Regions from separate parts of the Cytobacillus dafuensis genome, predicted to be linked through region 2. Evidence: riboswitches for the same ligand, from Rfam matches in the RefSeq annotation. Region 2 holds a riboswitch; each other region holds the start of a gene.
The links. A riboswitch is a leader RNA that binds a small molecule or an ion and turns the genes downstream of it on or off. The one in region 2 is predicted to bind S-adenosylmethionine.
Positions count from the first base shown of each region.

Region 1: it holds a riboswitch for S-adenosylmethionine, as region 2 does, so the genes downstream of both, FSZ17_RS11820 (methionine biosynthesis PLP-dependent protein) here and FSZ17_RS20525 (methionine ABC transporter ATP-binding protein) in region 2, are expected to answer to the same signal.
Region 3: it holds a riboswitch for S-adenosylmethionine, as region 2 does, so the genes downstream of both, FSZ17_RS19335 (methionine ABC transporter ATP-binding protein) here and FSZ17_RS20525 (methionine ABC transporter ATP-binding protein) in region 2, are expected to answer to the same signal.
Region 4: it holds a riboswitch for S-adenosylmethionine, as region 2 does, so the genes downstream of both, FSZ17_RS21745 (homoserine dehydrogenase) here and FSZ17_RS20525 (methionine ABC transporter ATP-binding protein) in region 2, are expected to answer to the same signal.

Region 1 covers NZ_CP042593.1:2,493,671-2,499,993, forward strand. The annotation lists gene sucA (2-oxoglutarate dehydrogenase E1 component) at 1-1,873, opposite strand, end outside; SAM riboswitch class I at 2,241-2,355, shown strand; gene FSZ17_RS11820 (methionine biosynthesis PLP-dependent protein) at 2,497-3,609, shown strand; gene metC (cystathionine beta-lyase) at 3,606-4,772, shown strand; gene FSZ17_RS11830 (bifunctional homocysteine S-methyltransferase/methylenetetrahydrofolate reductase) at 5,050-6,323, shown strand, end outside.
Region 2 covers NZ_CP042593.1:4,294,244-4,300,566, reverse strand. The annotation lists gene FSZ17_RS20540 (glutathione peroxidase) at 148-630, shown strand; gene FSZ17_RS20535 (DMT family transporter) at 961-1,248, shown strand; gene cdaS (sporulation-specific diadenylate cyclase CdaS) at 1,462-2,088, opposite strand; SAM riboswitch class I at 2,263-2,375, shown strand; gene FSZ17_RS20525 (methionine ABC transporter ATP-binding protein) at 2,518-3,543, shown strand; gene FSZ17_RS20520 (methionine ABC transporter permease) at 3,533-4,195, shown strand; gene FSZ17_RS20515 (MetQ/NlpA family ABC transporter substrate-binding protein) at 4,245-5,102, shown strand; gene FSZ17_RS20510 (M20 family metallopeptidase) at 5,116-6,315, shown strand.
Region 3 covers NZ_CP042593.1:4,041,744-4,048,066, forward strand. The annotation lists gene FSZ17_RS19325 (MetQ/NlpA family ABC transporter substrate-binding protein) at 1-163, opposite strand, end outside; gene FSZ17_RS19330 (methionine ABC transporter permease) at 178-846, opposite strand; gene FSZ17_RS19335 (methionine ABC transporter ATP-binding protein) at 839-1,864, opposite strand; SAM riboswitch class I at 2,017-2,124, opposite strand; gene FSZ17_RS19340 (O-acetylhomoserine aminocarboxypropyltransferase/cysteine synthase family protein) at 2,261-3,583, opposite strand; SAM riboswitch class I at 3,700-3,802, opposite strand; gene FSZ17_RS19345 (hypothetical protein) at 4,012-4,344, opposite strand; gene FSZ17_RS19350 (MFS transporter) at 4,535-5,806, opposite strand; gene FSZ17_RS19355 (thioredoxin family protein) at 6,030-6,323, opposite strand, start outside.
Region 4 covers NZ_CP042593.1:4,588,969-4,595,291, forward strand. The annotation lists gene FSZ17_RS21725 (S41 family peptidase) at 1-768, opposite strand, end outside; gene FSZ17_RS21730 (hypothetical protein) at 877-1,623, opposite strand; gene FSZ17_RS21735 (sigma-70 family RNA polymerase sigma factor) at 2,034-2,522, opposite strand; gene FSZ17_RS21740 (competence protein ComK) at 2,859-3,422, shown strand; SAM riboswitch class I at 3,499-3,606, shown strand; gene FSZ17_RS21745 (homoserine dehydrogenase) at 3,718-4,923, shown strand; gene FSZ17_RS21750 (L-cysteine desulfidase family protein) at 5,419-6,323, opposite strand, start outside.

The DNA of each region.
Region 1 (6,323 bases), 1.8 Mb from region 2:
CCCTCTCGGAATCCTGACCTGTCAAACGAATCGGTGTTCCATCCTTTAGAATAGAGGCAAATGCCAATGTTTCAGCATGTCCCCAGTCGATTTTCCCATCACCATCTAATGCGTCCAGTCTTCTCTTCAATATTTTTTCAAGCTTATTGAAAATAATGTATTTTTCTGGGAACGCTAATAGATCTTGATTAATTTCTTTCAAAGTTTCAAAAGGGACAGCAGTATTTAAGTTTGGAAGACCTTTTTCTACTATTTCTGGCGTATTCATTGATTCGATATCAATTTTCTTATCAGGAACCTTTTCATAGGCAGCTTTTAGCTTAACAATTACGTCTTCTTCCAATTGTGCAACGGCTTCCTTAGTAACTGCTGATTCACTTACTAGCTTTTGACTATAAAGTTCCTTGACTGTTGCATGGGTATGGATAATTTTATACATCAAAGGATTCGTTGTCATTGGCTCATCCATTTCATTATGACCAAAACGACGGTATCCGATAAGATCAATTAAGAAGTCCTTTTGAAATTTTTCTCTATATTCACATGCCAATCTTGCGGCTGCCAAACAAGCTTCCGGATCATCTGCATTCACATGTAATATAGGTATTTCATACCCTTTTGCTAGGTCACTTGAATACCTGGTTGATCGTGAGTCACGTGATTCAGTTGTAAATCCAATCGTATTGTTCGAAATAATATGAATGGAGCCGCCAGTATTATAGCCTGTTAACTGCCCAAGATTGAGAGTTTCTGCCACAACTCCTTGACCTGGAAATGCAGCATCTCCATGGATGATAATTGAAAGTGCAGAACGATAATCAACTGCTGGATATCCTTTTTCTGAACGCTTATCCTGAGCAGCACGTGTATATCCTTCTACAACTGGGCCAACAAATTCTAAATGACTTGGATTATTCGCTAGCGTTAGACGGGCAATGGTTGTGTTTTCAGCTATAATTTTTTTATCTAAACCTAGATGGTATTTTACATCCCCTGTCCATCCATAACTAATGCCAATTGAACCCTCTGAAGGAACTAGCTCCTTATTTGGTGCATGCTGAAATTCAGCAAAAATCATTTCATATGGCTTCCCAAGAACATGGGCTAGGACATTTAGACGTCCACGGTGAGCCATACCAATATTGATTGTCTTTGTCCCATTCGTAACGGATTCAGTAACAATTTCATCAAGCAAAGGAACTAACGTGTCAAGACCTTCAATGGAAAATCTCTTTTGTCCTACAAATGTTCGGTGAATGAATTTTTCAAATTCCTCTACTTCAGTAAGTCTCTTAAGTACTTTCGTTTTTTCTTCCGTTTTTAATTTAGGTTTTAGACTGCTTGTTTCAACTTTTCTGCGAAGCCAGTCTTTTTCGTTTTCATCATATACATGATGAAATTCATAAGCGATCGTATCCATGTATACACTTTTTAAATATTCAATTGCATCATAGCAAGTTTTTAGAGGAATAGGCGCATCCTTACAGATTACACCTGCAGGAAGTGAATGAAGATCCTCCTCTGTTAAACCGTACTGAGAAAGCTCAAAAAGATTTTTTTCAGGTTTATGATCCTTTAATGGATATATATCTGCAGCTCGGTGACCGTAAGATCGAATATTATCTGCCAGACGGATAACAGCCAGTGTTTTTTCTAATTGATTAGCTGATGTATATGAGACGCTAGCTTCTGCTTTTGGAGAGCTCGCTTTTACATCAATTGGTGAACCAGTTGTATCAAAATAGGCTCTCATATCTGGATCTACTGATTCTGGATTTTGTAAATAATTTTCATATAACTCGATGACATAGCCAAGGTTCGGGCCATAAAAACCTTCATCAAAAGGCCTCTCACCATTCAATGGCTTTTTCATGAAAAAAACCTCCATCACTGTATTGGAAAAAACCTATTTCCTCATTAACCTCTCCCAAAAAAACTATAAAATGTAAATTAAAAGAATAATATTATTTTTCAGGGATAAATAATTTCCAATGCAATTTTATCACGATAAAGTGACTAATTCAAAGGTTTTAAACATACATATAGTGTAAATTTCCCTCGTATATGTAAAAACAAAAAACTTATTCTGATAAAATAATTACAATATTTAGACAATAAACTTTTATCTCTTCTTCGCTTACAATTTTTGCCTCTATAATTCGTATAGAAAAAATAGTTATCAGAAGGGATTGACTTTTCAGAATGTAATAGTGTAAAGTTTAAAAAAATTGAATACGAATTTCTTATCAAGAGAGGTCGAGGGTAAGGCCCAGTGACGCCTCAGCAACCATCAATCACATATGATTGAAAAGGTGCTAATTCCTGCAAGTTTTTTTAAAACTTGAAAGATAAGAAGAATGGCGCTGTTTCTTTTGAAAAGTCTTCTTCTTATAAGAGGGCTTTTTTTATTTTTTATCTATAAAAAAACTAAGTTTACTAACCTATTAAAGTGAAATTCAATGCAAAAAATACTCATTTGATTAAGGAGTGTTCATGATGCGTAAGGTTGATACAATACTTGCACAAATCGGCAATCGAAGTGAAACGGCTACAGGGTCTGTTAATCCTCCTGTATATTTTTCAACTGCCTATCGCCATGAAGGGATTGGTCAGTCAACTGGATTCGATTATATCCGTACTGGTAATCCGACAAGGGCTTTATTGGAAAAAGCAATTGCGGAGCTTGAAGAAGGTGATCAAGGTTTTGCATGCAGCTCTGGAATGGCTGCTATACATACCCTCCTCTCACTTTTTCAATCCGGTGATGAATTTATCGTGTCAAAAGATCTTTATGGTGGTACATATAGACTCTTTGAACAAGGCTTCAAAAAATGGGGGCTGCAGTGCAAATATATTCGAACTTTCTCTGAAGAGGTTCTTACTAAGGAAATTTCTTCTCAGACAAAAGCGATATTCATTGAAACGCCTACAAATCCATTAATGGAGCAAACGAATATTTCAGAAGTAGCTTCGTTCGCTAAAAAGCATAATTTATTACTTATTGTTGATAACACTTTTTATACACCTATTTTACAACAGCCTTTGAAATTAGGAGCAGACATTGTTATCCACAGCGCAACCAAATACATAGGCGGACATAATGACGTATTGGCGGGCTTGATTGTTGCTAAGGGAAAGGATTTATGTGAGCAGCTTACACTTTATCACAATGCGACAGGTGCGGTGCTTAGTCCCTTCGATTCTTGGTTGCTTATGAGAGGGATGAAAACTCTTGCCCTCCGAATGGAGCGACATGAAAGAAATGCACAGAAAATTGTAGACTATTTATCAAGTCATGATGCAGTTACGGATGTCCTCTACCCAGGACGTGGAGGAATGATATCTTTTCGGATCAAAAATGAAGAATGGATAAATCAATTTTTGCAAAGCCTTAACCTTATTTCATTTGCTGAAAGTCTTGGAGGAGCTGAGAGCTTTATTACCTATCCTGCTACCCAGACTCATGCTGATATACCAAAGGATATTAGAATTGAAACTGGAGTATGTAACCGATTATTACGATTTTCAGTAGGAATAGAAAATACAGAAGATATTATTCATGATTTAGAAATTGCATTTGCCAAAGTCATGGAGGGGGTGGCGATATGAGTGATGCAAATGACTATTCATTTGAAACAAAGCTTCTACATAATCAGCATAAGTTTGATCCATTAACAGGTGCGGTTAGCGTAGCCATACAACATGCCTCCACCTTTCATCAGAGCGATTTCAATACATTTGGCAAATACGATTATGGCCGAAGTTTAAATCCTACACGTGAGGCACTTGAATCTGTTATTGCGGAGTTAGAGGAAGGAACACATGGATTCGCTTTTTCCTCGGGGATGGCAGCCATCTCCACTGCCTTCCTCCTATTATCACAAGGTGATCATGTAATCATTACGGAAGATGTGTACGGCGGGACATTCCGATTCGTCACGAAGGTTCTTTCACGATATGGAATTGAGTACACATTTGTTGACATGACCGATTTAGAGGCTGTAAAGAGGGCTGTTCGTCCAAATACGAAGGTGTTTTATGTAGAAACACCTTCCAATCCCCTTTTAAAGGTTACTGATATTAAAGCAATTTCTTCGATTGCAAAAGAGCATGAGGCATTAACATTTGTTGATAACACTTTTTTAACGCCTGCCCTGCAAAGGCCCCTTACTTTAGGAGCAGATTTAGTACTGCATAGTGCAACGAAATTTTTATCTGGTCATAGTGATGTCGTAGCAGGTTTAGCAGTTGTAAAGAATACTGAACTAGCGAAAAAACTAGGGTTTTTACAAAATTCTTTTGGTGCAATTTTAGGAGTCCAGGATGCATGGCTCGTTCTGCGTGGACTGAAAACATTACATGTCAGAATGGATCAATCTATGAAATCAGCAAGGAAACTTACATCGTTTTTACAAAAAAATCCAGTAATTAAACGAGTATATTACCCTGGAATTGCCGATCATCCGCAATTTCAAATCCAAATGAGACAGGCTTATGGCCCTGGTGCAGTCATTTCATTTGAACTTGAAAACGAACAGGCAGCTAAAGAGTTTGTTTCAAACATAAAAATTCCTGTATTTGCCGTAAGCTTAGGAGCAGTTGAATCAATCCTCTCCTACCCTGCAAAAATGTCTCATGCATCAATGACAATAAAGGAAAGACATAGCAGAGGAATTACGGATGGACTTCTCCGTCTATCCGTCGGATTGGAAAATCCCGATGACTTAATCAGTGATTTTACATCTTCTTTATCACTGATTAACGAGGTGTAAAACTCCATTTTTGAAGTTTCAATTGATCGCAGATTAACGGGCTGTAAGACCCCCACTTCAAGAAGTTGAGTTAAGAATAAATTTCTAAGTGGGGGATCAACAGCCCGTAAAAGCCCGACGACGGACAGGATGTCCTAGTCAGGCGAAAGCCACAGGACGTGGCGTTTTGAGCGTGATTGGTTCAACTAACAATCAGTGGGGAATGAAGGAAAACCCCCACTGATTGAAGTTTCACTTTATCTATTACATTTAAAACGTATTGCTAAGGAGGATGGAAATGAGTTTCCTAGAAAGAATGAAAGATGAAATTTTAATAGCTGATGGTGCAATGGGAACTCTTCTTTACTCTTATGGAACGGATAGTTGTTTCGAAAATTTGAATCTCTCCCATGCTGAACAAATCCAACAAATTCATGAAGCATACATTCTTGCGGGCGCGAATTTGATTCAAACCAACACTTACGCTGCTAATTACTTAAAATTGCAAAGATATGGACTAGAAGAACAGGTGAAAGAGATTAACACCTATGCGGTTAGAAATGCTAGAAATGCAATAAAAAAAGACGCGTATGTTGTAGGAACAATAGGTGGAATTAGAGGAATAAGGCCAAATACTGTTTCAATTGAGGAAATAAAGAGAAGCTTTAGAGAACAGCTTTATTGCCTTTTGCTAGAAGGTGTAGACGGTATCTTGCTAGAAACCTATTATGATCTTGAAGAGCTTGAACATGTCTTAGCTATTACAAGAAAAGAAACGGATTTGCCGATTATTGCCCAAGTTTCTCTTCATGAGGTTGGAATTCTCCAAGATCAAACACCAATTTCTGAAGCACTTTCTCGCCTAGAAAAGTTAGGGGCTGATGTAGTTGGGTTAAATTGCAGACTCGGCCCACACCATATGCTGTTGACTTTAGAAGGGATTCCTCTTCCAAAGCAAGCTTATTTATCCTCTTATCCAAATGCGAGTATACCTGCTTATACAGATGGCAAATTTCACTATGAAGGAGATTCTGAATATTTCAGGCAATCTGCAAGGGACTTTCGGAATCAAGGTGTACGACTTCTTGGTGGATGCTGCGGAACAACTCCTGATCATATTCGTGCATTTGCAAAAGAATTAAAGGGACTCCCTCCTATTACTGAAAAGAAGGTAAAGAATAGTAAAAAGATAATTATTTCAAATTCATCTGCAACCTTACGAGAAGATCCTCCTTTGCAGGATATAGTTAAAGAACGAGCATCCATTATCGTCGAACTTGACCCACCCAAAAAACTAAATACAGATAAATTTTTCGAAGGGGCTAAAGCGTTAGAAAATATTGGAATCGATGCGATTACGCTCGCGGATAATTCTTTAGCTTCTCCAAGAATTTGCAATTCGGCAATTGGTTATCGGATTAAAAAGGAAATAGGCACACGGCCATTGATCCATATTACATGCAGAGATCGAAATATTATTGGATTGCAGTCCCATTTAATGGGGCTGCATACCCTTGGACTTCATGATGTTCTTGCTGTCACTGGTGATCCAGCTAGAGTTGGAGATTTTCC
Region 2 (6,323 bases):
TTAGAAAATTGCAGCTAGCTTAATTGGATGAAGTTTTATCAGTCATTTTTTAAAAATTTATTTGTTATATTTGCATTAGGAATGAATCTATTTTGATCAATCTTTTTTGAAGCAACTTAAAGAATATTATTTGTAAGGAGGATTTATTTGAGAACGGTATACGATTTTAATGTAAAAATGACGGATGGTAATGAAAAATCATTGAGGGATTATGAGGGAAAAACTCTGCTCATTGTGAATACAGCCAGCAAGTGCGGGTTTACTCCCCAGTTTGATGGACTGCAGAAACTTTACGAAAAATATTCAGTTCACGGTCTTGAGATCTTAGGTTTTCCTTGCGATCAATTTAAAAAACAGGAATTCGATCATATTGAGGAAACTTTACAGTTTTGCCAAAGCAATTATGGGGTTACCTTTCCGATTTTTGCTAAAATTGATGTAAATGGAGAAAACGCACATCCTTTGTATACCTATTTAAAAGAACAAAAGAGTGGTATTTTGTACAAAAATATAAAATGGAATTTCACAAAATTTCTCGTTGACCGAAATGGACTCGTGGTTGAACGATATTCACCAACAACTGAACCTAGAAAAATGGAAGATGATATAGTAAAAGTTTTGCATACTTAATACTAAAAAACGACTAACCTCATCCTCTAAGATGGCTTTGAAAGTAACGAGAACAAGGTCATTTATAATAAGGGTTGATGATACCATTTTATAAAAAAGATAACCTGAAATTGTGGGAAAAGAAATTTACTTATGTAATGGAAGTTCGTTCACAATGCTATAATGACAGCACACGAGGAGGGATATTTATGTTGCGATCAATTTCTCCCCCAAAAATGTCTGCGCAGTAGAATCTACTGTTTAGGCATTCAATAAAAGCTTGCTAATCCTCAATAGATTCTACTGTACATGTATGTACGACTATTTACATGTAGAAAGTGGGAATTAGAAGTGAGAGGAAAACGTGCTGCAAATCGATATGACATCACTTGCTTTACTCATAACATTGGCCTTTTCCATGCAGGTATTGGATTTTATCTTTTCTTTTTAGGAATGCGTAAACTAAAAGGACAAAGTATAGTTATTTTAAGCTATATTGACCCACTTGCTTCACTGGTGATCTCAATTATGATTATTGGTGAAAAAATGACGGACCTGCAAATTATTGGTGCGATTCTTTTGCTGGGTTCAACCTTTATGAGTGAAATGCACAAAACAAATACCATCTCATTTAAATAAAATAAAAAGGAGCTTTCCAAACGCTTTTAAGCTATTTGGAAGCTCCTTTTTGCCTTTTTTCTTTACATTATTTCAACATGCATGGCTACCGGTAAAGGTTTGTGAGAAAGGAACAATTCGATAATTTTTATGTTTTTTTCTTTATTCATTCTGATTTTGCCATGCAGATATGTAGTTGAAGGATGATTCTTTATTTGTATGTAAAAAAGTTGGTTATGGTAAAGATCCTGCTGTAGTAACTGGATAAAGTTTTCCGTTTAAAGTAAAGGAAACTCTGCCAGTCTCTTCTGAAACAACGAGGACAAGAGCATCGCTTTGCTCCGTCAAACCTAGTGCTGCGCGATGACGCGTGCCAAGTTTCTTTTCTCCTATAACTGCATGTGTGAGAGGAAGAACATTTGCTGCTGAAACGATATGATTATTACGAATCAGTACAGCACCATCATGGAGCGGGTTCCCAGGGTAAAAAATAGCCTCTAATAATGCAGGGGTTATAGTGGCTCCTATAGCCGTTCCTTTTTGGATGAAAGGGTCAAGGGGGTCACTGCGTTCCACCACAATCAATGCACCATGACGTCGATCGGACAGCCGCTGTACACAAATGGATAAATCTGCATATTTATCTGTAAAAGCTGATAAATAACAGTTTAAGTAAAAGGAAGCAGCGACTGATTCCATTTTAATGAATTTTTCCTTTATTTCCTCTAGTTTCCCTAAGAGACACTTGTTTTCGTTTCCTAGTATCTCCAAGCTTTGTTGGAGTTCATTAGTGATTTGCTGTATTTTTTCTGACAATAGCTGTTTCATTGGTGAAAAATCGCAATTTTTAGTAGCGTTCACAAGTCAACAACTCCTTCGTAAATTAGCATCTTGTTGGATAGTATAGGTTATTGACAAAAAAGAATACATGCTAAATTTGACTGTTCTAAATTTAAAAAAAGTTGTTGACTTTCTATAAATACTCAAATATAGTAATAACTAATTCTTGCAACAATCGAATAGCAATACATCACTTTCTTATCCAGAGAGATCGAGGGACAGGCCCTATGACATCTCGGCAGCAGGTTCATGACAAATGAACACTGTGCCAATTCCTGCAAATGCCTTAGGCATTTGGAAGATGAGAACGGAGATGGTTTCATAATGGAGCCCTCTTTTTTTCTTACGGATGAGAAAAGAAGAGGGCTTTTTTTCGTTCAAAAAAAAGGAAGGTAGATGGCTGCGACTTATTGTCTGCATAGAATCAATTTAGCACGAGGAGGACAATACATGATTGAGTTTAAACAAGCCGCTAAGACGTTCCGGCTCGGCAATCGGGAGGTGCAGGCGGTAAAGGAGGTATCACTATCTATTGCTCAAGGAGAAATTTTCGGAATTATTGGTTTTAGTGGCGCGGGAAAAAGTACATTACTTCGTCTTGTCAATATGCTTGAACAGCCAACTGCCGGATCAGTTCAGGTACAGGGGGTGGATATCGCTACCCTTTCCCAAAAAGATCTGAGGAAGCTGCGCCGTCGAATCGGTATGATCTTTCAAAATTTCAACTTGTTTACATCCCGTACAGTGGCAGGTAATGTGGCTTATCCTTTAAAGCTTGCAGGTACTCCGAAAAAGGAAATCAGTGAACGGGTAGAGGAACTTTTACGGTTTGTCGGCCTAAGCGATAAAGCAAATGATTACCCAGAGCAGCTTTCCGGAGGTCAAAAACAGCGTGTCGGAATTGCCCGTGCCCTTGCAACATCGCCCGATATTCTAATTTGTGATGAAGCAACGTCCGCCTTAGATCCGGACACAACAGGAGAAATTCTTCGTCTCTTAAAAAAAGTAAATAAAGAACTTGGTATCACGATTCTGCTAATTACGCATGAGATGCACGTCATCCAATCAATCTGCGACCGGGTAGCAGTCATGGAGGAAGGGGCAGTCATCGAAATGGGCTCTGTCTTTGATACATTTAGCAATCCACAGCATCCGACGACACAGCGGTTCATCCAATCTGTCCAGCAGGATCGTCCGTCTGATACGTTGTTAAAGGAATGGCGTGCAAAAGGAGGACAAAAGCTTTATCGGGTTATTTTTAAAGGAGAAGTGGCAAGTGATCCTATCCTCTCACATATCACGCAGAAGTTTGGCATTCATTTTAACATTGTGTACGGTTCAGTTCGCGAACTTCAGGAGAAATTCTTCGGAAATCTGTTAGTTTCATTTGAAGGGGATGCACAAGCAATCGAATTCGTGATTGCTGAACTGAAAAGCACGGTAGAGATTGAGGAGGTTGAAATTCATGAGAGTTGATTGGAATACATTTTGGCCAAGGATAGTGGAATCGACAGGTGAGACAATCCTTATGGTCATCGCAACACTCATCTTTGGCTCTATCTTAGGGATTAGCATTGGTTTACTACTTTATGTCACAAGAAAAGGAAACATCTTAGAAAACCAGTTGTTATTCCAAACATTAAACATTCTTATCAACATTATAAGGCCAATCCCATTCATTATTTTCCTTGTCGCCATTAGCCCATTAACCCGTGCGATTATCGGTACGACAATTGGAACTTGGGCAGCGATTTTCCCTATGACGATTGCCGCCTCGTTCGGAATTGCAAGGATTGTAGAAAATAATTTAATGAGCATCGACCCGGGTGTCGTTGAGGCAGCTAAAGCGATGGGAGCCAGTCCCTTTCAAATCATCTTTACGGTGCTGATTCCAGAAGCTCTTGGCCCGCTTATCCTTGGTTTGACGTTCGTCACCATCAGTTTGATCGACTTTTCAGCGATGGCTGGTACTGTTGGCGGAGGTGGACTCGGTCACGTGGCCATGACATATGGATATCAGCGGTTTGACGGCAGCGTGATGCTCGTTACGGTAGTCATACTAATCATTCTTGTTCAGTTCGCTCAATGGTTTGGAAATACATTATCAAGAAAAATCATGCGGCGTTAATAAAGATTTCGCAAGTAAACAAATTTTATATTAAAAAGGAGATCACCTCATGAAAAAAATCATCATCTTTTTATTAGCACTAACAGCAGTATGGGCACTAGCTGCTTGCAGCAAGGATACATCAGGAAAAGGTTCTGATACGGTTAAAGTGAAAATCGGTGTTACGGGCACGGACGGTGAAGTATGGCCGATACTAAAGAAAAAAGCAAAAGCTGAAGGCATTGAAATTGAACTTGTTGAGTTTTCTGATTACACTCTTCCAAACCAAGCATTAGCGGATGGGGATATTGACCTCAACTCCTTCCAGCATATTGCGTTCCTTAGCCAATTTACGAAAGAAAACAAAGTGGACTTAGTACCAATAGGGGCTACACTTATCGCACCGATGGGAATCTATTCAGAAAAACTGAAGGACATTAACGATATTGAAGACGGAGCACGTATCGCCATTCCAGACGATCCATCCAACCAAGCACGTGCATTAAAGCTGCTTGAATCCGCAGGGCTTATCAAGTTAGCTGACGATTTTGGATTGTTTGGTGATCCTTCAAAAATTGTTGAAAATCCGAAGAAACTGGATATTTTCCCGATCGTTGCACAGCAAACACCGCGCGTGCTTCCTGACGTGGCTGCATCAGTCATTAATAACGGTGTAGCTGGTCAAGCTGGATTCGATCCAGTCAATGACCCCATTTTCCTTGAAGACGGTAATGATAAAAACGCTTTGCCATATGTAAATGTCTTTGCTGCTCGTGCTGAAGATGTTAACAATGAAACTTTGCTCCGTATTGTTGAGCTATACCATGATGAAGATGTGAAAAAAGCTGTTGAAGCTGATACGAACGGCGGATCATCGATCGTCGATATTTCAAAAAAAGAACTGCTTGAAGTATATAAAGGCTTATAAGGAGGAGTTATAAATGAGTACAACATTATCTGGTATTGACTTAATTACAGAATCCATTGAGTCAAACAGTGAAAACTATATTGAAACAAGCCAGTCTATTCATGCAAATCCCGAAATTGGTAACCAGGAATACTTTGCGAGTAAACTACACATTTCACTTCTAATAAAGGAAGGTTTTGAAGTGACGACAGCTGTTGCAGGGCATGAAACATCCTTTTATGCAGTGAAGGACAGTGGGATACCAGGCCCAACTGTAGCGTTTCTTGCTGAATACGATGCACTGCCAGGGTTAGGTCATGCATGTGGTCATAACATTATTGGAACGACAAGCGTTGCCGCAGGGATAGCCCTTTCCGAAACACTTGCTGAAACAGGAGGGCGTGTCGTCGTTTTAGGGACACCTGCAGAGGAAGGCGGTCCGAATGGCAGTGCAAAAGGCAGCTTCGTCAAACATGGGTTCTTGAAGGATATTGATGCAGCCCTAATGATTCATCCATCAGGAAAAACGTCATTAACAAGTGAGACTCTTGCTGTTGATCCCCTAGATTTTCATTTTTACGGAAAAGCAGCGCATGCTTCAGGTTCACCAGAAAAGGGGGTCAATGCACTCGACGCGGTCATTCAGTTGTTTAATGGTATTAATGCCTTACGGCAGCAGCTTCCTTCCGATGTCCGGATTCACGGGATCATCACCCATGGAGGTGATGCCCCGAACATCATTCCAGATTATGCATCAGCGCGTTTCTTTATCCGCGCTGAAACCTGGAAGAGAACGGAAGAAGTATCAGCAAAAGTGCAGGCAATTGCTGAAGGAGCTGCACTTGCAGCTGGAGCGAAAGTCAAAATCGAACGTTTCCAAAATGAAGTGAAAGATTTTGTCTTAAATTCAGTTTTGGATGCAGTATTACATGAAGAATTAGAAGCAGTTGGCGAAATAGTTAAAACCGAGGAAGGGAGAGGAAAAGGTTCTACTGATGCAGGGAATATTAGTTATGTAGTCCCTACAGCCCACCCTTATATCAAAATTGGGCCAGATGATCTTATCGCCCATACAATCGAATTCAGAGAAGCAGCAAAATCTTCTCTTGGCAATGAAGCATTAATTAAAGGGGCAAAAGTACTCGCATCTACTGGTTATCGCCTATTAACGGACACTGATCTTTTAAATCGTGTAAAAGAGGATTTTGAAAGGGCATTGTCAATAAAACAATAGAGTGAAAC
Region 3 (6,323 bases), 250 kb from region 2:
GAATTTCAGCATGTGGCACATTGGAAGCACCAACTTTTAATGTTGTATCTTCTTTACCTGAATCACTTGCACTGCCACCATTATTTTCCTCTTTTGTTCCGCATGCTGCAAGAACTAGTGCTACTGTAAAAGTTAATACGAATAATAGCCATTTCTTCTTCATCCCACTAACACTCCTTATCGTTTATCTAATTTATTTGTAATAAAATCGCCAATAAATTGAATAATAAATACAATAATAAGAATGATGATCGTCGCCATAAGAGTTACATCATTTCTAGTTCTTTGAAACCCTTCGAGATAGGCGAGATTCCCTAGGCCGCCTGCCCCAATCACACCAGCCATAGCTGTATAACCGACTAAAGCAATTGCTGTTACTGTAATCCCTGAAATAAGCGCAGGCATCGATTCAGGTAAAAGTACTTTAAAGATAATCGTACTTGTCTTTGCCCCCATTGATTTTGCCGCTTCAATTACACCTTTATCAATTTCCCTCAATCCGATTTCTACCATCCGTGCATAGAATGGCGCCGCCCCGATAATTAATGCAGGCAGAGCCGCATCTTCTCCTATCATTGTTCCTAGTAAGAACATCGTAAAAGGAATTAAAAGGACAATTAAGATTAAGAAGGGAATGGACCTAAAGATGTTAACAAAAGCACTTATTACTTTGTTAATGACGTTATTCTCCCAAATATTCCCTTTAGAAGTTAAAAACAATAATAATCCTAAAATGATGCCAAGAATAAATGTTGCAATAACCGAAATGCTTGTCATATAAAGTGTTTCAGTTGTTGCTTCCCACATCTTTTCCCAATTAACATTTGGAAACCAGCTATTAATCATTCGAAATCACCTCCACGCCTACTTGCTTGGAATGGATGAAATCAATCGCCCTTGTAATCTCAGAATCATCACCATCTAAATGGATAAACAATGTTCCAAATGAACCAGTTTGTGTATGAGAAATATTCCCATGAAGAATATTTACTGTAATATTGAAATCCCGAATAAGATTGGTCATAAGCGGCTGTTCAACTGCTTCGCCGACAAAGCTCAATTGGACGATTTGACCATGTGGATAAGATTCAAGAATTTGTTGTATTGTTTCCTTCGTTTCCTCAGATTCTGTCACTTGATGGACGAAGCGCTTAGTAATTTGTGCTTTAGGGTTTTTAAACACTTCCATTACTGGACCCATTTCAACAATCTTCCCGTTTTCCATTACCGCAACTCTATGACATATCTTGCGGATTACATGCATCTCATGAGTAATAAGGACAATCGTTAACCCTAATCGTTTATTGATATCGACTAATAATTCAAGGATGGCATTCGTCGTTTCAGGGTCTAATGCCGATGTGGCTTCATCACATAATAATACTTTTGGATTGTTTGCCAATGCTCTTGCAATCCCGACTCTTTGTTTTTGACCTCCGCTTAGCTGCGACGGATAGGCATCCTCTCTTCCTTCGAGGCCAACAAGCTTTATTAATTCATCGACACGTTTTAATCTTTCCCCTTTCGGCACACCAGCAATTTCAAGGGGAAAGGCGATATTCTCACGTACTGTCCGTGACCAAAGTAAATTAAAATGCTGGAAGATCATGCTTATTTCCTGGCGAGCTTTTCTTAAGCTTTTTCCCTTTATAAGTGATACTTCATTATTAGCAACAACGACGTTCCCACTTGATGGGATTTCAAGTCCATTCAACATCCGAATTAATGTACTTTTTCCAGCCCCGCTATAGCCGATAATTCCAAATATTTCACCTTCATTAATGTCTAAATTAACTTCATCGACTGCCTTTACTTGGCCCTGCTTAGAAGGAAAAATTTTCTGTACATTTTTGATTGAAATCATTTATGCTTCACCCTCTTCATAACCCATTTTTCATGGTAATGAGAAATTAAACTTTACTTTTGTATTTTACCTTTAGAATATAAGTACTTATTCTTTAAAAAAGAAAATGCCCTTCTGACATGAGCAGAAAGGCATGGGTAATCATATCCTTTCTCTCATCTCCCAAAGCTATAAATAGCTTTGTGTGAATTGGCACCATTTCATTAAATGACGGTTGCCGGGTTTCATCGGGCACATCCCTCCACCTCTCTTGATAAGAGCATAGCATCTATATTCAATTAACACTGTACATTAATTAAGCATTTCTCATTTATGAATGATATCGTATCACGGATATGAAGAGGGGTCAACGGTAATTTTTTGGAATTTACATTCCTTTTATCACAAATTATCTATCTATAACGATGTAGTTGTTATGAACGATACTGTACCAGTTGCGGCCTCAATTGCCTGTTCTAAATCTTCTATTAGATCATCGGCGTTTTCGATTCCAATTGATAGTCGAACTAAGTCTTCTGAAACGCCAGCTGCTTTTAACCCTTCAGAATCTAATTGCTGATGTGTCGTGCTGGCAGGGTGAATTACTAAGCTTTTAGCATCCCCTACATTAGCCACATGCGCCCAAAGTTCAAGATTATTAATGAACTTTGCTCCCGCTTCTCTTCCACCTGCAATACCAAATACGACAACAGATCCTGCTCCCTTTGGTAAATATTTATCTGCTAATGCTTTATCTGGATGATTATCACTTCCTGGATATAGGACCCAATTAACGGCTGGATGCGCTTCTAAATATTCAACCACTTTCTTTGTATTGGCAATATGCTCTTTCATTCTTACATGCAGGGTTTCGAGACCAAGTGTGAATTGGAATGCATTTTGTGGACTTAATGCAGGCCCTAAATCTCTAAGAAGCTGAACTCTCGCTTTTATAATATAAGCAACAGGACCAAGCGCTTCACTGTAGACTAGATTATGATAGCTTGGATCAGGCTCTGTAAACCCAGGGAACTTAGGCGAATTCCAATTAAATTTCCCCCCGTCTACAATGATTCCTCCTAATGCTGTTCCATTTCCCAACAGCCATTTCGTAGCAGAATGAATCACTATATCTGCGCCATGTTCAATTGGTCTGCATAAATATGGCGTTGCAAAAGTATTATCAACAATCAATGGTACACCATTCTCATGTGCTATTTCTGCTACTTTTTCAATATCTAATACTTTAAGACTTGGATTTCCAATTGTTTCTGCAAAAACAGCTTTTGTTTTCTCATTAATCGCTTTTCGAAAGTTTTCAGGATTTTCTGGGTCAACAAATTTTACTTGGATGCCGTACTTAGGTAGTGTAACAGCAAAAAGATTATACGTCCCACCATAAAGATTTGATGCTGCAACAACTTCATCCCCAGCTTGAGCAATATTTAGAATGGCTAATGTAATAGCAGCCATACCACTGGCTACCGCTAATGCACCAACTCCACCCTCTAATAATGCAACCCTTTCCTCAAATACAGTCACGGTTGGATTGTGAATACGAGTATAGATATAACCAGGCTCCTTCAATCCAAATAGATTGGCTGCATGCTCTGTGTTTTTAAATTGGTAAGCATTATTCTGGTAAATCGGAACAGCTCTTGCACCAGTTACAGGGTCTGGCTGCAGACCGCCATGTACGCCAAGTGTTTCTAATCGATAGTTTTTTTGCTTCTCTGTCATATTTATCTCTCCTTTTCTTTTCGTGCATTGAATCATTTTTTTGCTTATGCTGCTTTTACTACTTAAAAGAAGAGTTGAAAAAACCCTCTTCACAAGAAGAGGGTTGGTATCATCTCTTCTTATCTTCCAGAGCATGAATGCTCTGCTGGAATTAGCACCGTGTAATGTACCGGTTGCCGGGCTTCGTAGGGCCAGTCCCTCCACCTCTCTTGATAAGAATATTCAGTTTTACTTACTCACTTAAGTTATTAAAGAGATACTAACATACGAACAATAAGCAGTCAATATTAATTTTGAAATTTCTGATAAAAAAGCACAAGCGCCTCATTCAACCTCATAAATAGCATATGCTCTCACTTTTAGTCGTGCGATGAATATACTGTCGAAGCCTTTCTTATGGAGGTATACCTTTTTTAAAACCATATTTTCTAACGAACCTTACATAAGAAAAAGAGTGATTCTAAAAATAGTACTTTTCGAAATGTAGCTTTAACAGTGATTCCACTTCCAGTGATCGCATCTCTTAATTTCTCTTGTCCTGTTAATATCGAATAAATCCTTTCTTTTGGTCCTGTAATGATTGCATCATAGATTTGATCAGGATCGGGAAAGTGTACGGTAATTTCACCATCACGAAAGAGTAAGGGTATCTCTTCAATCTCAGACTTAATACAGATTGAAAAAGCATTGCCCCTTAGCAATTGATTTATATGTCCATTTGATTTTACCTCTTCTATAAATGCCGTTGCTAATTCAACCATTTTTACACCTCAGTTTGTTACAAGCTTACTTTATTAGAAGTAATCAATATTCATATTCTATACTTCTACATCGAAGGAAATCACTCCTCCATTTTTCATTCGACAACCCCAGAGCAAAAAAAGACAATGCCTCGACGATTTTCAGCATTGTCCTTCATTTCCCAAGAAATATGTCATATTCCCATAAAATTCAAAATGTTTTTGCTGCTGTTGCAGCCTTTTTTGTCTTATTATAGTTCCTAAAAACAATATAAAAATAACTAGAGCCGACTAAGTATAGTGCAGCAGTAATAGAAAACACAAGTGCATATCCCCAATAAGCTCCGTATTTAACTACAATTCCAGTTGATACAGGTCCCATAACTGCCCAGCCTAAATTAAAAACCATTTGATTAACCGAGTTGGCCAGCCCTTTCATAGAATCATCAACTTTAGACATCATAAGTGTTATTTGAATTGGATTACCAGCATTCATGAGTGCTTGTCGGAATAAAAACCCAAGTGCTGCAAGCCATAAATTTTCTGTATAAGCGGTTAGGAGAAGAAAAGGAAGTGACGTTAATTGAAGAATGACTACCGCTTTAACCTCACCGACTTTACGCACAACCATTGGACCAATAATCATAGCGACTGCTGTTGCAGCTTGCCCCATGGATATGATAAATCCTATCATAGAATTAGTTGCAGAAAAACGATCTGCAAAATATAAATTAAGATAAGGAATGACTAATCCAGCTCCAATCCCTATCATAAGCTGGGCAAATGCGAATAGAAGAATGACTTTGATATTTTTATTATTACTAAAAATCTTTATTGGTGATTTTTTATTTATGTCTTGGTTCTTCTTCGCTTTTTTAGGCGGATCCTTAAATCGTATAACTGGTATTAACCCGATAAGAAAGATAATCCCCCCAATGAGAAGAGTAAATCGAATACTATTTAGTGTTGTTGTGAACATCGAAAAAATATCCGTGAAAATACCTCCGCTCAGGTTACCTATAACATTTGCCCCAGTCATGACTGCAAAATGGATACTAAATAAATGGACTCTTTGCTCCGGTTTTGAATTTTCTGCTAGCCAAGGTATTCCAGAAACTTGAACAAAAGCAATCGTCAATCCTGTAAAAAAGGCAAAGAGAAGCAAAAGGGATTGGGACTCGATAACACCTCTAAATAAAAGAACAAGTCCTGAAGCTGCTGTCCCAAACAGCATTGCTTTTTTTCTCCCTATTCGATCACTTAAAATACCAGCGGGAATTAGGATTATTGCAGTTGCTAATGCTGTCATAGAGATCACTTGCCCATTTATCTTCTCAGAAAAGCCAAGCTCCCGAATATAAAAATTATAAATCACCATAAAGATTCCTAACCCAATTTGTGTAAAAATATTTGCAAAAATGGCTTGCTTAATATTATGGTTATATCCGCGAATTTGAGTTGCCCATTCTTTATAAAATGCCATTGTTTTTCTCCTTGTAACTATTTCGCATCCCTAAATATAATAACTGCTTTTGGAAGCACTTGTAAATAAATAAGTAGAGAATTCTGAAAAAAAACCTTCACTTTTGGTCTTACAAAGCTTTCCTTATCTTGCCGCATTGTCGACACTACTGGTCCTTTATGTCAGGGTAGGCACTAAAGCTAGAAAAAATAAAAAATGCCAAGCGATTTCACCTGACATTTTTTTAGATGGTTTTTTTTATTTTTTCTAATAAGTAGGGAACGGAATGAAAGGCATACATTTTTTCATCAAGCCTGCCTTCCTTAAAAATCAAAAGACAAGGGACACTTTCAACTTCCCATTGATCAGCGATATCAGATATATAATTCAAATCCGACTTCCCTATCGACAAATCTGACATTAGTTCCTTAATGATCATTAACATTTTACCAGCTACCTGACAAGTACCGCATAGAGGCGTGTAAAGGTAAAGTAAGCCAGTTTTTTTGTCGTTAATGAATGCTTCAATTTCTTCCCG
Region 4 (6,323 bases), 290 kb from region 2:
AGCTGCATAAATTTCTGGCTGCTTTGTTTTATCTCGAATCTGAAAAGCTTTATTCACGTTTGGAAAAAGTCCGGCTACTTCTTGAGCAGTGGATACATAGCCTCCTCCATTGTTTCTAAGATCGAAAATCCAGCCTTTGGCTCCGTTTAATTTTCCAATTGCGTTTGTGATTTCCTTCGTAGCATCTTTGGAAAAGCTATTCAGGCGAATATATCCGATTTCTCCACCGAGCATTTGATATTCGACATTTGGAAGCTTGATTAATTCTCTCGTCAGTTTTTTTGTTACGGTTTCATTCGTATCGACTGATATATAGTGTAGTGTGACCGATGTATTAGCCTTGCCGCTTATGAGTGAGACGGCTTTTTGCACAGGTTGTCCAATTAGGCTTACACCATTGACGCTGACAATAATATCTCCTGCCTTCATGCCACCTCGATCTGCTGGACCCCCTTTGATCACTGACATGATTTTGATTCCCTTTTCATCCTCATCAAGAACGATTCCAACTCCAACTAGTTGCTGCTCGATTCCATTTGAGAACTGGGCGAATTCCTCAGCGGTCATATAGACAGAATAAGGGTCCAAATGCTTCGTGATTTCCTTTGCAGTTGGCTTCGCTAATACGGAAGCAGGCACATCCTCTATGTAATATTCCTTAATTAAATCTCGTATTTCATTAATCGGCTCAGCTGCCGAAACAGCCGTCACATTCGACAAAAGTAATAAAACTAGTAAAAAACTAAAATACTTTTTCAAGTTATGCATAGATGGCCTCCTACAGTGTCAAGCACCACTACGGATTGCGTTGTGGTAGAAAATGACATGTTATTTATTTCTATTTTAGTATATATATTGATGAGGTGATAGTTCTTTTTAAACATATTTTTCGAGAACTGGGGCCAAGTAATCTACCATTGGTGATGTCTCATTTTTAATATAGGCTTCTATGGCTGCTTTTTCTAGTGGGATGAATAGAAGCTCATCGAATTCTGGCTCCTGTCCGTTGTCTATTAATTGCTGGTTATGCTTTAAGAATTGAGCGTGCAGTGCTTCAACGGTGCAATGGACGGATAGCTCATACATAACTGCCCAAAAACCATGTGTTCCTTTATGCTTAATGAACTTAGGAAGGAAAGAGCGTGTGGATGAGGAATGAATATTCAACCCCATCTCTTCCTTTATCTCTTTACAGATATTTTTTTCTAAATCAAAAATGGATCCTACTAGATCTGATTCATCTAGCCCACCTCCTGTGAATTGCAGGCGTCCAGGTGTGGAGGTTGATTTATTCATTCGTCCAATGGCTATATGGTGATCGCTTGTGATGACAGATGCACATGTATAGATGACTTTACAAGGAGAAGCGCAATCTTCATGGTGGAGGGTGTATAGATAGTGTTTGTAGTCAGTCTTTGCGACAGTTACTTCAAGCTCGTCAGGTGCTTTGTTTACTTTCGTTATTGTAAAAACTTCTCCGTTTCGTAGAGAGGGGTTCTTTCCTATTTGTTGTTCCCAATAATAATGATGTTGTTGTCGAATTTCAGATGGTAGATTAATAGGGCGGTTGTCCAGCTTAACCTTTACATTTGCCGGGGCTGTTTCTATTATAATTCGTTTCATCGGTTTCCTCCTTTTTCTTTTTCAGTTATAGAAAGATTGATAGATTGGTAGGCCAAAATCAATCGTTTATCAGCCAATTCCAAAATGGATACCTATTCTACCATTAAAAATATACCTAAAAAAGTAAATAGTCGTAAATTAAAGTGAAATTTTTCCCCAAAATATTACTAAAGTAATATTGCTCTATCAGTTTTGGCGAAAACAGGAGAAAAGATAGGGTTTCCCTCAAAATTTCCCGATTTTCGGCGAAAACAGGGAAATTAACATTATGCTTTAATAGAATTAAGCAGTTCTAGTTTCAACCCAAGCTATTTTACTTTTTTAAGTACAATAGCCTTTCAAATCTCTATTTGTCATCTCAATTATGAGGTGGCCTTTTTTTGTTTAGAAAGAATCTGTCTGGCTGCTTCTTAATCCCTTATCTCTAAGCTTCCCTTCAGCTTCTCCTTTGCACCCTTCCTCCATGCTTTGACGGCCGATACGGATACACCTTCCTTAAGGGCGATTTCCTTTACTGTTAATTGATAAATACAAGTGTACAAAACCCATTTCTTCTGATTATCCGTTAACCCCTCGCAATAGGATAGAAGAAATTTCACTTCGAAGGGCTGTTCAAGAGAGTTGTCCTCGATTCCCTCCCAATACTCCTCCTTAGCGTATACACTTCTTTCATCGTGTTTATTTTGCCTCGTCATCTCGGACAAAAATCTGCCCTTAATATAGGCGTAGGCAAAGCTAGTAAACTCTCCTTTTTCTGGATCGAATCGTTCATTAGCCTCCCATAGAGCAATCCTCCCAATTTGGAAAAATTCATCCTTGTTCTTGTAAATATGCAGCCTGTTCATGATTTTATGAATCATTGGTCCGTATTGTTTTACTAATTGCTCAAAGCCCTCCATTTTAAAAAAATCCTTTCGTAGAGCGCGCTTGCTATTGTATTCCCGGGTGCCTTAAACATAACCGAGACGGAGGAATCCAGGCTAACAGTCGAATACGTGAATATTCGCCTTTTCATGGTCGATTTTCGCAAAATTTGCCTCAAATCTCTCTGTACAGATCAAAAAAAAGGGAAATTCGCAAAAAAACGTGCAATTTAAATCAAAATTTAAATTTTCCAATTGTTCACATAATTGTAATATATTTCTTTAAATATTTCTGGTATGATGGATTTAGATCAAATTAACTACATCTTTTGTCCTACTTCATATTAAATTTTAAAAATGAGGTGTAGGGAAATGTATTTATTAAAGCATTATCTTGTCAATCAGGAGACATCATTGATTAAGGGTGAGTACAATCAGTACGGGAAGCTTTGTTCGAGGATATTGGAAGGGAGAAAGACATTTCTAGTCGAGTGTTCGCCAATCAAATTGCTTGATGAAACATTAAAATTCAATGGCTTCGATTACAAGGGTGCTACGATTGGCGCGAAATCAATTCTTCGAAAAAACAGTATGTGCCCGATTGTTCTGAACCAAGCATTAGGCATTTGTATGTTCCCAATTAATTCTCCTGATAAGCACGACAACATTTGGTTTAACCCCGATCATATTGTACAAACCTTCCCCTATGGCAGTAAGACAGATGTAGAATTAAGTAATGGCGTTATCATTCGAGTCAACTTAACATTAACCACTTTTAACAATAAACTTCAGGTTGCCCATCAATACAGAAAAATCACCCACAATAGAGGCAGACTCACCATGACCATGATTCTGGAAGCAAAAAAAGAGCCAGTCGTCATTAAAAAAGAAAAGGGCCATTATAATTTTGACAAAATGAAGAGGGATGATGATTAGTTATCCATTTCAACTTTTGTATTGACGAGACCCTATGAAAAAGATATGATAATAAATAATTTCATAATTGCAAATCTTCTTATCAAGAGAGGTGGAGGGACTGACCCTGTGAAGCCTCGGCAACCAGCATCCATATGCCACGGTGCCAATTTCAGAGGAATGATCACAATTCCGAAGATGAGAAGGTGGAACGGATACTGTAATGTTATTCATCCTCCCCTTCTGTCTTTCTATGCAGAGGGGGTTTTTTGTTTTTCCATTTTTATTTTTCAAACAAAAACAGGAGGAATGAGTTATGTCAGCTATTCATATTGCCTTATTAGGATACGGTACTGTTGGGAAGGGTGTGTATCAGACCGTTCAATCCCATCAGAAAAAGCTTCAAGCTATTTTTGGAAAAGAAGTGAAGATTTCTGCGATTCTCGTAAAAAATTTAGAAAAGCACCACTCGCCAGATGATGATGTTATTTTAACAGATGATTTTGATAAGATTTTTTCATTGGAAAAGCTTGATATCGTCATTGATGCGATTGTTGGAAAAGAGCCGTGCTTTTCCTATTTACAGAGGGCCATTAAGCGGGGCTGTCATGTGATCACGGCGAATAAAGAAATGTTTGCCCATTATGGAAGTCAATTAAAACGGTTAGCTAACGAGCATGGCGTTACACTCAGCTTTGAGGCAACTGTCGCCGGTGGGATTCCTGTCATCCAAACGCTAAAACAATTACTTAATGTCAACAATATCAAAAAAGTACAAGGCATTCTTAACGGAACTTCTAATTTTATTTTGACAAAGATGAGGGAAGAAAACGTACCATTTTCGTCAGCCTTAAAGCTCGCTCAGGAAAAAGGCTATGCAGAAGCTGATCCGACCAATGACGTCGAGGGATATGACGCCTTTTACAAAGCCGTGATCTTAAGTGAGCTTGCATTTGGGGAATCGCCGAACTGGGGTGAGTCGATTAGAGAAGGTATTCGGGGAATTACGCCTGAACAGATTGAAATCTTTTCATCATTAGGATTCCGATTTAAGCATGTAGCTTCGATAGAACGAACTGCTGATGGTGTTCAATGCGCCGTTAAGCCAGTGCTTGTGAATGAACAGCATCCATTTTACCATGTAGAAGGAGTTCAAAATGCCGTGTCCATTGATGGCGATATTGTTGGAAATATCAGCTTACAAGGACCGGGTGCAGGAATGTTTCCGACCGCAAGTGCCATTCTAGAGGACTTAGTTCATATTAATCGAAAAAGCGTATCTCCTATATTTACCGAACAGAAGCCAGATGGAGATGAGGCATCCACTGTGTCCTTTTGGGCAATCGGCGGGGATGTGAATGCCTCCATCTTACCCACACCTATTCAAGTAATCGAAAGAATTCATCCAAATGTTTTATTAGTTAAAGCACCTGAAGAAACAGTGTACGCGATTCATTTGCCGAATGTTCATGTCTATCAAATTCTTGGGGATGTGGTGTATAAGGGCTTGGTTGTTAGTTAGGTTTTTTTTGAAAACTTGATTTTGATTTTTTCTCTTTTTACAGGGCTATAGAGACGGATTTATGTGGGTTCTCCTTATTCTTGGCTTCATTATGAGCGAATGTGGACACGGGGGCAGGATTTCCTCCTTTCCTTGGCTTCTTTCGAGGTCAATGTGGACACAGGGGCAGAATTTCCTTCTTCCTTGGCTTCTTTCGGGCTCAATGTGGACACGGAGGTGGGATTTTCTTCTTTCCTTGGCTTCTTTCGGGCTCAATGTGGACACGGGGGCAGAATTTCCTTCTTTCCTTGGCTTCTTTCGGGCTCAATGTGGACACGGAGGTGGGATTTTCCCCTCTCCTTGGCTTCATTACAAAGAGAGCTATCCCCTAATTTGAATTATAAACCGATTTATGCGACGGCCCATGTCGAACAAAAATAACAAGGTGCGACATAGCATAAAAGGCCAACACTCATCGTGATGGCCTTTTCCATTGCTCTATATTCTCTTAAGAAACTATTTTTCCATCATTAATTTCAAGATCAATTCATCGGTTTGCCTTGTTCCTTCATTTCCTAGCTGGCAGAAGGCTTCGATGCTTTTTTCTACGTCATCGTGAATAAATCCGTCTGTGGATTGTATTTCTTTATGGTTCAATGCCAGTAAAGCCGATTGGACTGCTACGTTTGAACAGGTTGAAACCTTCATGGCACAGCCAGCCTTCGCACCATCACAGATCATTCCGGACACATTGCCAATTGTATTTTGAACTGCTGCCTTTACTTGTTGAAGGGAACCATCCAGCAAATAGACAATAGCCGCACTTGCCCCCATTCCCGCTGCCGTGACGCCACATAAAGCTGACAGACGGCCAAATTTAGATTTAATATGAATCGTGACAAGGTGGCTTAGTGCGACGGCACGAAGCATTTTTTCTTCAGACACCTGGAGCTTCTCTGCCGCAGCGACGACAGGAAGGGTGACCGCTATTCCTTGATTGCCGCTTCCTGTATTGGCCATAACCGGCAGCGTTGAGCCTGCCATTCTTGCATCTGAACCAGCAGCAGCTAATGACATAGCAGCCGTTGCTAAATCATCTGATAAGATCCCCTTTTTCACATTGTCCTGTATGGTTTTTCCAACATTTAAGCCGTAATCGCCTGAAAGTCCTTCCATTCCGATTACACGATTTAACTCAATGCTTCTTTTAACAAGGCCGAAATTCTTTACATCTGTCTGCAGAACCCATTCATAAATTTCATCAATGGTGAGTTGCTCCAAATCTTCCTCAGCCGTTTGAATGCCAATATTCTCGCATCCACCGAGGAAAATAGCTTTGCCATCCACTTCAATTAATGTGATATTACTATGATTATCAGAGATCACAACCTTCGCATTCTGTTGGTCCGTCTGAACGATCA